DNA from 3 places in the Nocardioides scoriae genome. Region 3 is predicted to be linked to each of the others. Evidence: riboswitches for the same ligand, from Rfam matches in the RefSeq annotation. Region 3 holds a riboswitch; each other region holds the start of a gene.
The links. A riboswitch is a leader RNA that binds a small molecule or an ion and turns the genes downstream of it on or off. The one in region 3 is predicted to bind cyclic di-AMP.
Positions count from the first base shown of each region.

Region 1: another riboswitch for cyclic di-AMP. It lies ahead of BLU55_RS14760 (C40 family peptidase); the one in region 3 lies ahead of BLU55_RS19425 (transglycosylase family protein).
Region 2: another riboswitch for cyclic di-AMP. It lies ahead of BLU55_RS02990 (C40 family peptidase); the one in region 3 lies ahead of BLU55_RS19425 (transglycosylase family protein).

Region 1 is NZ_LT629757.1:3,104,901-3,107,151, forward strand. Features, by position in the region: gene BLU55_RS14755 (hypothetical protein) at 55-498, opposite strand; gene BLU55_RS14760 (C40 family peptidase) at 528-1,013, opposite strand; cyclic di-AMP (ydaO/yuaA leader) riboswitch at 1,022-1,197, opposite strand; gene BLU55_RS14765 (pyridoxamine 5'-phosphate oxidase family protein) at 1,248-1,757, opposite strand; gene BLU55_RS14770 (DUF4242 domain-containing protein) at 1,942-2,211, shown strand.
Region 2 is NZ_LT629757.1:626,542-628,792, forward strand. Features, by position in the region: gene BLU55_RS02980 (DEDD exonuclease domain-containing protein) at 1-724, opposite strand, end outside; gene BLU55_RS02985 (hypothetical protein) at 849-1,055, shown strand; cyclic di-AMP (ydaO/yuaA leader) riboswitch at 1,161-1,339, shown strand; gene BLU55_RS02990 (C40 family peptidase) at 1,351-2,251, shown strand, end outside.
Region 3 is NZ_LT629757.1:1,762,774-1,765,024, reverse strand. Features, by position in the region: gene BLU55_RS19430 (hypothetical protein) at 1-768, shown strand, start outside; gene BLU55_RS19425 (transglycosylase family protein) at 829-1,158, opposite strand; cyclic di-AMP (ydaO/yuaA leader) riboswitch at 1,160-1,309, opposite strand; gene BLU55_RS08410 (MMPL family transporter) at 1,397-2,251, opposite strand, start outside.

The sequences.
Region 1 (2,251 bases), 1.3 Mb from region 3:
GGTTCCACGTGGAACCGCCCGTCGGCGACCCGGAACGGCGTCAGGACGCGGGGATCAGGGAGCGGGGAACAGGGCCGTGAGGGCGGCCAGGGCGTCGCGGAGCTCGGGGACGACCCCGTCGCCGACGGAGGTGTCGACGCCGAGGTAGCGCAGCCCGACCACGGCGCCGGCGCCCAGCGCGAGGACCATGCCGAGCGCCGCCATCGTGGTGCCGGAGACGCCGGGCCGGCTGGCCCGGGCCAGGCCGACGACGGCCGTCACGAGGCCGACCGCGGCGAGCACCAGGACGGCGCCGAGCAGCAGCGAGAACGGCGAGGCGACGACCGCGACCACCCCGGTGAACAGGGAGGTCGCGGCCGCCGCCGAGGTGCGGGCCGTGCGGGCCGGTGAGGCCTCGAACAGCTCGTCGAGGTCGGGCCCGCCCTCAGGACCGGCGGAGGCACCGGCGCCAGCGGGGCCGGGAGCAGCAGGATCGCGGTCGAGACGCTGCGTGGTCATGGCCCGATGCTAGGCCGGGCGGGACTCGATCAGCCGCGCAACGTGCCGGCGTACCAGCTCGACGTCCAGGCCCGGGCGACCTGCACGTCCTGACCGGTGCGGGGGGAGTGCAGCATCTTGGCCCGGCCGTGGTCCCAGCCGAGGAAGATCGCCGCGTGGTAGACCCGACCGCCGTTGTGGAAGAACATCAGGTCGCCGCGTCGCAGCGACTTCTTGGCGATGTGCTTGGTGCGGGAGTACTGCGCCGAGGAGGTGCGCGGCACCGACAGCCCGGCCTTGCGGAAGCTGTAGTAGATGAGGCCGGAGCAGTCGAAGGCGCTGGGGCCGGCGGCGCCGTAGCGGTAGGGGTCGCCCTTCTGGTTGAGGGCGACCGTGGTGGCGCGGTCGATCTTGCCGCGGGTGGCGGCCTCGGCACCGCTGGCGGGGCCCAGGAGCAGCACGCCGGAGACGGCGAGCAGCAGGGTCAGGAAGCTGACCAGCCGGGCGAGGGGGCGTGCGGACAGGCGTACGGGCATGGTGGGGCCTTTCCCACGCCTGCGAGGTGAGCTGTCGGGTTAGGGCTGGAAAGTGCCCTGCCACCTGGCGGTGACTTCACCCCGAGCGGTCGACCTGGTCGGGCCGTCCGCGTGGAACGTGTGGTTCCCCCACTCCTGCCCGAACGTTCTCGGTGGGTCCGCCCCCGGTGGGCAGGACTCGGCGTACCCGGGGGAGGTGTGCGATGCGCCCCAGAAGAGTAGGGGGCGCAGGGCCTACAGGTCCACCGTTGCGCTGGTTCCGGCCGGTCGCCCGCCCGTGACGCGGGTCTTGAGGAAGGACAGGGCGCTGGCCACGCGGCCGCCGCCGGGGCTGTCCCAGTACTGCGCGGAGTCGGACTCGACGAGGAGCAGGCCGACCTCGGGGGCCTCCTTGCCGTCGGGGAACCACGCCGCGACCATCGGGTTCCACAGCTCGTCGATCTTGGCCTGGTCGCGACGCACGTCGCCGTGGCCGGCCACCGAGAGCCAGGTGGAGCCGTCGGCGAAGGCGAGGTTGACGCGCTTCTCGGCCCGGATGTTGTCGGCGTGGTGGCTGGTGACGTTGATGAAGAACCAGACGTCGCCGTCGTCGGTGACCTCCTGGGGCGTCATCGGGTGGGACTGCAGGCGCCCCTGCTCGCCGACCGAGGTCAGCATGCAGAACCGGTCGCTGCGCATGATCTCGAGGACCTTGTCCTGGGCGAGCTCGCTGCCGGAGCCGTCGTCGTGCTGGGTGTCGCTCATCGGGGTTCCCTCCCTGGTGGTGTGCCGCCCGCGTACCCGCAGCGCGCGCCGCGACACGGTCGCGGGGCCACGGGGTGCCGGGACCGCCCGTCCGATCGGAGGGGTGATCGTGACGGGGGTCACGCCTAGCCTGTGGGGCGTGGCCCGCCGGCCACGGGGAGGCCGTGACCCGGGAGGGGTGCCCATGGACCGCTACGTGATCGAGCGCGACCTGCCTGGTGCAGGCCGCCTGAGCGAGCAGGAGCTCCACGACATCAGTGCGAGGTCCAACGAGGTGCTGGCCGAGATGTCCGACGTGACGTGGGTGGAGTCCTACGTCACCGACGACAAGCTCTACTGCGTCTACGACGCCGACGACCCGGCCCTGATCGAGGAGCACGCGGCGAGGGGTGGCTTCCCCTGCGACCGCGTCTCGGCGGTGAGGAGCACGATCTCGCCGCAGAGCGGTCGGTGACGCCCTGCCCAGGACGCCGGCCGCGGGGTAGCCTCGGCCC
Region 2 (2,251 bases), 1.1 Mb from region 3:
AGGTGCCGACGTAGAGCACCCGCTCCTGCTCGTCGCGGAACAGGTAGACGCCGGGGGCGTGGGGCAGGTGCTCGGCCAGGTGGCGCTTGCGGCGCACCGCCGGGCTCACCTTGGAGCTGAAGGTCGACAGCTCCTCCAGGGTGTGCACGCCCAGGCCGCCGAGGCGCTCCATCAGTCCGTGCAGCACGTCGACCGTCGCGCGGGCGTCGGAGAGCGCGCGGTGGTCGGGCGTGGTGGTCGACCCGAAGGCCACCGCGAGGGAGGAGAGCTTGCAGTTGGGGGCGTCGTCGCGGGTGATCACGCGTCGCGCGAGCCTGGCCGTGTCGACGACCTCGAAGGCCGGCCAGGGGCGCTGCTGCTGCGCGGCGAAGTGCTGGAGGAAGCCGACGTCGAACGGGGCGTTGTGGGCCACCAGCACGCAGCCCCGGGCGAACTCCAGGAAGGCCGGGAGCACGGTCTCGATCGACGGCGCCGTGGCCACCATCGAGTCGGAGATGCCGGTGAGCACGGCGATGAACGGGGGGATCGCGGCGTGCGGGTTGACCAGGGTCTGGAACTCGCCCAGGACCTCGCCGCCCCGGACCTTGACCGCGCCGACCTCGGTGATCATCGAGCCGCCGGCGGCCGAGCCGCCGGTGGTCTCGAGGTCGACCACGCAGAAGGTGAGGTCGCGCAGGGGACGCCCCAGCTCGTCGAAGCTCATCTGCGCGTCCCACCTGCTCATGGGCCGAACGCTAGGTGTCGGCACCGACAAGGTGGCGCAGGAGGTCGGCGCGGCGGGGCTGTCGGTGGGCGGTGCTGGAGTACGCCGTGACCGAACTTCCCCCGCTCGGCCCGAGGAGATCACGATGAGCGTCCGCATCGACTGCGACACCTGCCTGGTGCGCGGACTGTCCTGCCACGACTGCGTGGTGACCGTGCTGCTGGGCCCGCCCCCGGAGCTGGGATTCGACGCCGAGGAGGAGCACGCCCTGGAGGTGCTGGCCTCCTCCGGGCTGGTGCCCCCGCTGCGCATGGTGACCCCCGTGGAGGGCCCGGTCGTCGAGTCGGCGTGAGGTTTGCCACAGGCGGCGACGGCCATCCGGAGTTGGATCCTCCGCGGCATCTCGCCTAGGGTCACGCGCTATTGGCCTCCGCGCCAGGGCACCGACGGGGTGCCCACGGAGGCCGCGCTCAATCTGGTCCGCTCCTCGGGGAGTCGTCAGGACCGGAGCCGGGGACCCAAGTACGTGGGGTGAATCCGGGAAGCGGCGTCGCCGACCGTGACGCCAGGACCTGGTAGGGCTTTCTTTGGGCCCGAATCCGTCAGCTCACCTGGTAGGCGTTCGACAAAGAGGAGACCGACCGCTCGTGCTCGACGGTTGGAAAGACCACCATGCCCGCGCGACCGCCTGTGTCGCACTCACCCTCGGCCTGACCGGACTCGGACTCGTCTCCGCCGGCCCCGCCGCCGCCAGTCCCGAGAGCGACCTCCAGCAGGCCGCGGAGGCCGCCCAGGCCAAGGCCGACTCGCTCGCCCCCCAGGCGGAGACCACCGCCCGGCAGCACGACCGGGCGACCCGGACCCTGACGTCCGTGCGCACGCGCCTGGACCGCCTCGACGCCCGGCTGGACCGCGAGCGCACGCTCGTGGAGACGCTCCGGTCCCAGATGGCGGCCGAGGTCGTCGCCACCCACGACACGTCGGGCGGCACCGGTGCCCCCGCGGCCGAGCCCCGGCTCAGCACCGGCTCGGAGACCCTGCTGACCAACGTCACCGTGGTCACCGAGGACACCGACGGCGCCAGCCAGCGCCTCGCCGAGGCCGGCGAGGCCGTGCAGCAGCTGGGCGAGCGTCGGGTCGACCTGCGCCAGGGACTGTCGCGTGCGCGCGACGCCGAGCAGCGCCTGCAGCAGCGCGCGTCGCGCTCGAGCGCGGCGCTCGACCGCGCCCAGGGCCGCGCCGCCGGCCTGCAGGCCAGGCTCGACGAGATCGCCGCCGAGAAGCAGGCCGAGAAGGAGGCCGCGCAGGCTCGCCAGGCGTCCGGCTCGGTCGTCGACTACGCCATGGCGCAGGTCGGCAAGTCCTACGTCTGGGGTGCCGCCGGCCCGAGCTCGTTCGACTGCTCCGGCCTCACCATGGCCGCCTGGGCGCAGCGGGGCGTCTCGCTGCCGCACAGCTCGAGCGCGCAGTACTCTTCGGGACAGCGAATCTCCGAGAGCGAGCTGCAGCCTGGTGACCTGGTCTTCTACTACAGCCCGATCAGCCACG
Region 3 (2,251 bases):
GTGCTGGAGCAGGCGGCGGGCGTCGACCTGCTCGCGGGCGTGCCCGCGCTCGAGACCTGGCTGGCCGAGCAGCCCGGCACCCTGGTGGTGGGCAACTACGTCTACGCCGACGGCGCCACCAACGTGCGGGTGAGCATGGCGGTCGACGAGCTGACGCGCCGGCTGCTGGCCGACCGCGGCGACACCGCGCTCGGCTTCCTGGCCACCCCGACCGACGTCTTCGTGGTGCCGGGCGAGGCGGTCGAGCACTCCACCCGCGCCTACGACGGTCGCTCGGGCCGGTCCAAGACGCTGGGTCGTCCGCTGCGGACGCTCTCGGGAGGCCGGCTGCTGCGTCGGCAGTACGTCGCGGGCTCCGACCCCGGCGTCAACGACTCGCTGGTGCCGCAGCAGGGGCCCAACTACGCGCTGGCCAAGCGGCTGCAGCGCTGGCGGGCGACGGTGTCGCGCCACGACGGCGTGACGGTGTCGATGAACGTCGCGCCGCCCACGCGGACGCGGTCAGTGGTGAAGAACCGTGCGCTCGCGGCGGCGTACGCCGGGGCGCACCGCTTCGGCGTGGAGGTCTTCGAGCCGGCGACGTCCAACGTGCTGATGGCGGCGCTGCTGGTGCACGACCTGCACACCGGGGGAGGCCCGCGCCACGACGCGCCGTGGCAGGACGAGGCGCACGCGGCCGCCCACGGCGGCCTGTGGCGCACGGCGTACGCCCCGAGGAGCGCGCTGGGCCTCGCCGCCCTGCTGGGGTACGGCGCGGCGCGAGGCTGACCCAGGAGGACCGGCCCTGGCGCGGGGGATGCCAGGGCCGGTCCGGTCCGGGGGGTGGTGTCAGCGGACGCCGATCTTGCGGGAGCAGGACGGCCAGGCGCCCCAGCCCTGCGAGGCCTTGATCCGCTCGGCGACCTTGACCTGCTCGCGCTTGGTCGCCTGGTGGGGCAGCCGCGCGAAGCGGGCGCCACCGTGGCCGCGCCAGGTGGAGGGGCTGATCTGGAGGCCGCCGTAGTAGCCGTTGCCGGTGTTGACGTGCCAGCGGCCGGTCGACTCGCACCAGGCGAGGCGCTCCCAGGTCCGCATGGTGGCGGCCTCGGAGGGGGCGGAGACGAGCACGGGGGTCAGCGTCACCAGGGCAGCGGCGAGCGACAGGGAGAGCTTGCGCATGACTGTTTCCTCCACGCGCCTGCGAGGTTAGCTGTCGGGTTCGGGCCGGAGAGCCCGGTCACGTGACGTGACTTCACCCCGAGGACCGCGTGCGGTCCGGGAAACGTGTGGGTTCCCCGCTCCTGCCCGATGAGTTCGGTGGCACCACCCGCGCGGACAGGACTCGGCGGTCGCGGATGGCGCGTCCCCACGGCTGAGGACGCGCCACCCTAACCCGACTCCGGGCGTCTCGTCTCGCTCAGCCGCGGGCGGGCTCGAGCTGCTCGTCGGTGGCCGCGTGGGCGCCCGGTGTGGCGGGGTCGGCGGTCTGGACCGCTCGCGCCGCCCGGAGCTTCTCGCCCTCGACGTCGACCCGGGGCAGGATCCGGTCCAGCCAGCCCGGGAGCCACCAGGCCTTGTCGCCCATGAGGTACATCAGCGCGGGGATCAGGGCCATCCGCACCACGAAGGCGTCGAAGAACACCGCGGCGGCCAGCGCGAACCCGATCGACTTGATGAGGGAGTCGGGCTGGAGCATGAAGGCGGCGAAGACCGAGATCATGATCGTCGCGGCGGCGACCACCACGCGGGCGCTGTTGCGGAACCCGTCGACCACGGCCTCCCGGGCGGTGGCGCCGTGCACGAACGCCTCGCGCATCCGGGTCACCAGGAACACCTGGTAGTCCATCGCCAGCCCGAAGACGATCCCGATGACGATGATCGGCATGAAGCTGACCAGCGGCTGGCCCTCGACCAGGCCGAAGAGCCCCTCCTGGAAGACCAGGACCGTGGCGCCCAGGGTGGCCAGCACCGAGAGCAGGAAGCCCAGCGTCGCCGTCAGCGGCACCAGCACGGAGCGGAAGACGAGCATCAGCAGCACGAAGGCCAGGCCCACCACGATCACGAGGTACGTCGGCAGCGCGCTGGTCAGCCGGTCGGAGACGTCGGTCTGGATGGCGGTGATGCCGGTGACGCCGACCGTGGTGCCCGACTCGTCCTCGATGCCCGACTGGCCGTCGCGCAGGTCCTGGAGGAGCTGAGTGGTGGCCTCGTCGTCGGGACCGCTGGACGGGGTGACCAGCACCTGGGCGCCGCTGGAGTCCTGGTTGGTGGC